2 regions of the Isoptericola sp. NPDC056618 genome follow, and region 2 is predicted to be linked to the other one. Evidence: predicted binding sites of a transcription regulator. Region 2 holds the regulator's gene; the other holds the start of a gene.
The links. Region 2 encodes Rex, which represses fermentation and respiration genes when NADH is low (regulators of the CRP and FNR family bind a similar motif). Its sites were predicted from a motif close to CTTGTGAANNNNTTCACAAG; they were not measured.
Positions count from the first base shown of each region.

Region 1 (3,397 bases), on a different contig from region 2:
GTCTCGTAGTCGACGACGATGCCGCGCTCGTCGGTCACCGGGGTGACGGTGGCGTACCGGATGGCCGACAGGGAGTCCGCCGCGACCGACAGGCCGGCGATGCCGCAGGCCATGGTGCGCAGCACGTCCTTGTCGTGCAGGGCCATCTCGAGCCGCTCGTACGCGTACTTGTCGTGCGACCAGTGGATGCAGTTCAGCGCCTCGACGTACGTCTCGGCGAGCCAGTCCATGGTGCGGTCGAAGCGGGCACGCACGTCGTCGTAGTCCAGCGGCAGCCCCGGCGCGACGGCGGGGAACGCCGGCGAGACCTGCTTCCCGGTGACCTCGTCCCTGCCGCCGTTGATCGCGTACAGCAGCGCCTTGGCGAGGTTCACGCGGGCGCCGAAGAACTGCATCTGCTTGCCGACCGCCATCGGCGAGACGCAGCACGCGATGGCGGCGTCGTCGCCCCACGCGGGGCGGATCTGCTCGTCCGACTCGTACTGCACCGCGGAGGTGTCGATCGACACCTTGGCGCAGAACTCCTTGAACCCCTCGGGCAGCCGAGGGCTCCAGAACACCGTCATGTTCGGCTCGGGCGCGGGGCCCAGGTTGTACAGGGTCTGCAGGAAGCGGAACGAGTTCTTCGTGACGAGGGGCCGACCGTCCTCGCCCATCCCGCCGATGGTCTCGGTGACCCAGGTCGGGTCGCCGGAGAACAGCGCGTCGTACTCGGGGGTGCGCAGGAAGCGCACGATCCGCAGCTTGATGACGAAGTCGTCGACGATCTCCTGCGCCTCGGGCTCGGTGAGCCGCCCCGCGTCCAGGTCGCGCTCGATGTAGACGTCGAGGAAGGTAGACGTGCGGCCGAGCGACATCGCGGCGCCGTTCTGCTCCTTCACCGCGGCGAGGTAGCCGAAGTAGAGCCACTGCACGGCCTCGCGCGCCGTCGTCGCCGGGCCCGAGATGTCGTACCCGTACGACGCGGCCATCTCCTTGAGCTCCCCGAGCGCGCGGATCTGCTCCGCGTGCTCCTCGCGCTCGCGCACGACGGACTCGCTGAACGGCCGGACGTCGAGGCCGAGCTTGTCGACCTTCTTCGCCGCGACCAGCTGGTCGACGCCGTACAGGGCCACGCGGCGGTAGTCGCCGATGATGCGGCCGCGTCCGTAGGCGTCCGGCAGGCCGGTGATGACGTGCGAGCTGCGGGCGGCGCGGACGTTCGGCGGGTAGACGTCGAAGACGCCCTGGTTGTGCGTCTTGCGGTACTCGGAGAAGACCTTCTTGAGGTTCTCGTCCACCGGGTAGCCGTAGGTCTTCAGCGCGCCCTCGACCATGCGCCAGCCGCCGTTCGGCATGATCGCGCGCTTGAGGGGGGCGTCGGTCTGCAGGCCGACGATCAGCTCCGCGTCCCGGTCGATGTAGCCCGGCCCGTGCGCGGTGATGCCCGCCGGCGTGTGCGGGTCGACGTCGTAGACACCCTTCTCGCGCTCGGCCGGGAACATCGCCGAGAGCTGCTCCCACACCGCGGTGGTGCGCGCCGTCGGCCCCTCGAGGAACCCGTCGTCGCCCGTGTACGGGGTGTAGTTGCGCTGGATGAAGTCGCGGACGTCGATGCCGTCGCACCAGGGTCCCGGGGTGAAGCCCGTCCAGGCGGTGGTCGTGGTGGGTGCCGCGTCGGTGGTCATAGGGAGCCCCCTCCTTCTGAGGTATGACCACAGCCTATTCGTGAATGCCTTCACAAGCGATGCCGAGGCGCTGTGACGTCGCAGACACCTTCCAGCAAGCGATCTGCCGCGGGATCCCGATCGTTCCCGCGACGGATCGCTTGCTGGAAGGTCAGTCCAGGACGACGCCGGAGGGGGACGCCGCGAGCGCAAGGGCCTCGCGGGTCGTCGGCGCGACGACGTCGGGCCGGTCCGGCCCGTCCCACGACCGGCCGTGGGAGACCCAGGCGGTCCGTGTGCCCGCCGCGCGCCCGGCCGCGACGTCGGCGTGGCCGGCGTCGCCGACCATCCACACCTGCTGCCGGTCGACGTCGGCCGCGCCCAGCCGGTCCAGGGCGATCTCGAGCAGGCGCGGGTCGGGCTTCGCGACGCCCTCCTCCTCGGACACCACGACCGCGTCGACGTGGTCGCCGAGGCCGCAGCGCGCGATCTTGCCGCGCTGCTGGGCCGACGTCCCGTTGGTCACGACGGCCACCCGGCCCCCGGCCCCGCGCAGCGCGTCGAGCGAGGAGACGACGCCGTCGTACGGGCGCACGCCCTCGAGGATCCCCGCGCGGAAGCGCTCGATCGCGGCGGGCACGTCGTCGTCCCAGCCGAGGCGGTCGATCAGCACGCGGGCGAGGGCCGCCTTGGAGCCGTGCCCGCCCTCGTCGGCCGTGAGGATCGCGGCGAGGTCGCCCGTGGACCCGCCCACGACCTCGACCTCCCCGGTCGCCCACGACGCGAACGCCTCCGCCCGGCGCACCAGCGTGTTGTCGAGGTCGAGCAGCCAGATCATGACCGTGAGGCTAGCGGGCGCCGGGCGCCGGGCGGCGCCCGTCTCGCGTCAGTCGCGCGCGAGCGCCGCGAGCGCGTCGCGTACGGCGTCCTCGGCCCGCATCCGCTGCTGGCCGATGATCTGGTCGCGGCTGGCGTGGTCGAGGAACGCGACCGGCAGGCCGACGTGCACGAACGGCGTGCGCACGCCCTGCTCCCCCGCCCGCTGGGCGGTCATGGCTCCGACGCCGCCGTCGACGACGCCGTCCTCGATCGTCAGCACGAGATCGTGCTCGCCGGCGAGCTTGACCAGCGCCTCGGGCACCGGCAGCACCCACGTCGGCGCGACGACGTCGACCGCCAGGCCGTGCGCGGCCAGGGACTCGCCCGCCGCGAGCGCCGTGCCGACCATCGACCCGACACCCACGACGAGCACCTTGCGCCCGTCGCCCGCGCTGCCGCCACCCGGCACGTGGCGGGCGACGACGTCGACGCCGTCGAGCTCCTCGAGCGCCGGGATCGCGTCGGCGAGCGCGCCCTTGGGGTAGCGCACCACGGTCGGCGCGTCGTCGACGTCCACCGCCGCGCGCAGGGCCGCGCGGAGGGTGGGCTCGTCGCGGGGGGCGGCGAGCCGCAGCCCGGGGACGATGCGCAGCATCGCCATGTCCCACATCCCGTTGTGGCTGGCCCCGTCGTCGCCGGTGACGCCGGCCCGGTCGAGCACGAACGTCACGCCCGCCCGGTGGAGCGCGGCGTCCATGAGCACCTGGTCGAAGGCGCGGTTGAGGAACGTGGCGTAGACGGCGACCACCGGGTGCAGCCCGGCGAAGGCCATGCCGGCCGCCGAGGTCGCGGCGTGCTGCTCGGCGATGCCGACGTCGAAGGTGCGGTCCGGGAACTCCTGCGCGAACGGCGCCAGGCCCACCGGGTGCAGC
Region 1 covers NZ_JBHTVZ010000002.1:217,980-221,376, reverse strand. The annotation lists gene pflB (formate C-acetyltransferase) at 1-1,667, opposite strand, end outside; gene ACFQ8T_RS04060 (HAD family hydrolase) at 1,819-2,484, opposite strand; gene dxs (1-deoxy-D-xylulose-5-phosphate synthase) at 2,533-3,397, opposite strand, start outside.
Region 1: the regulator Rex is predicted to act here: its motif matches at 1,705-1,724, upstream of pflB (formate C-acetyltransferase).

Region 2 (3,397 bases):
CTGACGTCACGACGCCGGTCGGACGGGCGCCGGTCGGGAGGGCGCCGGGCATCGGGTACCCTGGGGGACGGACTTTTCCGCGTTGGTCGGCTGCTCCTGGAGACAGGGCTCCTGGGACCAACCGTGTTCCACCGACCGACAAGCATTGTGAGGACCTCATGGGCTCCGTCATCAAGAAGCGCCGCAAGCGCATGGCGAAGAAGAAGCACCGCAAGCTGCTGCGGAAGACGCGTCACCAGCGTCGCAACAAGAAGTGACGCCGTCCGCCTGACGGCGGACAGCGTGCACGAACGGGCCCGGCACCTCCACGGAGGTGCCGGGCCCGTTCGCTGTTCCCGGCCGGTGCGGCCGCCGTCAGCGGCCCTGCAGCCGCCGCCGGATGCTGCGGAGCACGAGCCCGGCGACCCAGGCGGCGCCGGCCCACGACGCCGTCTTCATCCCGCGCCCGGCCACGCGCCGTCCGCGGCCGCGGAACTCGCGGATGGGCCAGCCGACCTCCTTGGCGTGCCGGCGCAGGCGCACGTCGGGGTTGATGGGGCAGGGGTGCCCGACGGTGCGCATCATCGGGAGGTCGTTGAGGGAGTCGCCGTACGCGTACGAGGCGGACAGGTCGATGCCCTCGCGCTCGGCGAGCTCGCGGACGGCGGCGCCCTTGGCCTCCCCGTGCATGAGGTCGCCCATGAGGCGGCCGGTGTAGAAGCCCCCGGAGTGCTCGGCGATCGTGCCGAGGCACCCCGTGGCGCCGAGGCGGCGGGCGATGAGCCCGCCGATCTCGACCGGCGTCGCGGTCACGAGCCACACCTGGTCGCCGGCGGCGAGGTGCTCGTCGAGCAGCCGCTTGGTGCCTGGGAAGATGCGCAGCTCGAGCACGGTGTCGTACACGTCCTCGCCCACGGCCGTGATCTCCGCCACCGAGCGCCCGGCGATGAGCGACAGGGCCCGGCTGCGCACGGTCTCGATCTGGGAGCGGGACTCGCCGAACACCACGTACTTCGCCTGGATCAGTGCGAACCGCAGCAGGTCGCGGGTGCCGAAGAACCGCCGCTGGTACAGGGCGCGCGCCAGGTGGAAGGCGCTGGCGCCCCGGATGATGGTGTTGTCGACGTCGAAGAAGGCTGCGGCGCGCGCCGGCGGGGACGACTCGACGGGCGACGGCATGCGGTCCACTGTATCGGCGCCGCTAGTCTTGGCAGGTGAGCATGCCGCAGGGATCCGAAGGTGAACCCCGGGTGCTCCTGTACACGCGTGCCGGCTGCCACCTGTGCGAGGAGGCTCGGGCGGTGGTCGCGGACGTGTGCGGGGCCGCGGGCGAGACCTTCCGGGAGGTCGACATCGACGTCGACGGCCCCGGCGGGGACCTGGTGGGCAAGTACGGGGACTACGTGCCCGTCGTCGAGGTGGACGGCGTGCAGCAGGGCTTCTGGCGGGTGGACGGCGCGCGGCTGGCGCGCCGGCTGGCCCGCTGAGCCCGGGAGAGGACGACAGGGTGATCCAGCAGTGATCGAGCTCGGTGAGGCGACGGTGCCGGCCGCGACGGTGGCGAGGCTGCCCTACTACCTGCGCGCCCTGCGCGACCTGGCGGAGGGCGGTGTGACGACGACGTCGTCGTCGGAGCTGGCGGAGCGGTCGGGGGTGGGGTCGGCGCAGCTGCGCAAGGACCTGTCCTACCTCGGGTCGTTCGGCACGCGCGGCGTGGGCTACGACGTGCAGTCGCTGGCGCAGTACATCGCGACGGCGCTGGGGCTCGGGTCCGAGCACCGGCTGGCGATCGTCGGCATCGGCAACCTGGGCCACGCGCTGGCGAACTACTCGGGGTACGCGGCCCGCGGGTTCCAGGTCGTGGCGCTGCTGGACGCCGACCCGCAGGTGGTCGGGAACTCCGCGGCCGGGCTGACGATCGAGCACGTCGACGCGCTGGAGGACGTGCTCGCGCGCACCGGCGTGTCGATGGTGGTGCTGGCGACCCCCGGGCCGGTGGCGCAGGCCATCGCCGAGCGGATCGTGGCGTGCGGGGTGCGGGAGATCCTGTCCTTCGCGCCGGTGGCGCTGCAGCTGCCCGACGACGTCGTCGTGCGCTCGGTGGACGTGGCCGGCGAGCTGCAGATACTCGCGTTCCACGCCGCGGCCCGCGCGGCGACGAACGGCGCGCCGACGAGGTAGGACGAGACTGCCGAGGTAGTACGACAAGCGCCCAGGTAGTTCGAGATCCGGTGAGGTAGCGGACTACCTCACCAGGACCGGAACTACCTCGGCGCTTGTCGTACTACCTCGGCAAAGGCTCAGTTCTGCTTGATGGCCGAGACGTCGAGGGCGATCTTGACCTTGTCGCCGACGAGGACGCCGCCGGTCTCGAGCGCGGCGTTCCAGGTCAGGCCGTAGTCCTTGCGCGAGATCTCGATCTCGGACTCGAAGCCCGCGCGCGGGTTGCCGAACGGGTCGGTGGCGGTGCCGGTGAACTCGGTCGGCAGCTCGACCGAGTTGGTGACGCCGTTGATCGTGAGGTCGCCGGTGATCGTGTAGTCGTCACCGTCGGTGGAGATGCCCTTGGACGCGAAGGACCAGACCGGCTTCTCCTCGGCGTGCCAGAAGTCGGCGCTCTTCAGGTGGCCGTCGCGGTTCTCGTCGCCCGTGTTGACCGACGCGGCGTCGAGCTCGGCGGAGACGGCCGACGACTCGAGGTCGTCGCCCACGGTGATCGCGCCGGACGTGATGGCGATCGTGCCGCGCACCTTGGCGATCCCGGCGTGGCGCACGGAGAACGAGGCGGTCGAGTGGGCGGTGTCGATGGCGTAGGTACCGGCGGTCAGGCCTGCGGGCAGCGCGGTCATGGTGTCTCCCTCGGGTTGGGTCGTGCTGACGTTCACCAAGATAGTTGATGAATCAACTATCGTCACGGGGGGTGGAACGCGGCGCTCTCGTAACCTATTCCCGTGGGTGCGACGAGGGCGCGGGAGCGCGACGACGACGGCCGCGCGGACGTGCGCTGGCTCGACGAGGAGCAGCAGTGGGCGTGGCGGAGGTTCCTCGAGGGGACCTCCCGCTTCTTCGAGGCGCTCGGGGACGCGCACGACGAGGGGCTGCCCGTCACGCTCGGCGAGTACCACCTGCTGGTGCAGCTCTCCGAGGCGCCGGACAGGACGCTGCGGATGTCGGCGCTCGCGGAGTTCCTCGCGCTGTCGCGCAGCCGCCTCACGCACACCGTCGACCGGATGGAGAAGCGCGGGCTGGTGGTCCGCACGCCGGTGCCCGGCGACCGGCGCGGGGTGAACTGCGTCATGACCGACGCCGGGTACGCGGCGCTCGTCGATGCCGCACCGGGCCACGTCACCGCCGTCCGTCGCCTGCTGGTGGACACCCTCACCCCCGAGGAGTTCGCGACCCTGGGCCGCGCGATGGC
Region 2 covers NZ_JBHTVZ010000017.1:66,599-69,995, forward strand. The annotation lists gene ACFQ8T_RS17420 (acetoin utilization protein AcuC) at 1-4, shown strand, start outside; gene ACFQ8T_RS17425 (30S ribosomal protein bS22) at 159-257, shown strand; gene ACFQ8T_RS17430 (HAD family hydrolase) at 355-1,158, opposite strand; gene ACFQ8T_RS17435 (glutaredoxin family protein) at 1,230-1,466, shown strand; gene ACFQ8T_RS17440 (redox-sensing transcriptional repressor Rex) at 1,498-2,160, shown strand; gene ACFQ8T_RS17445 (YceI family protein) at 2,280-2,828, opposite strand; gene ACFQ8T_RS17450 (MarR family winged helix-turn-helix transcriptional regulator) at 2,931-3,397, shown strand, end outside.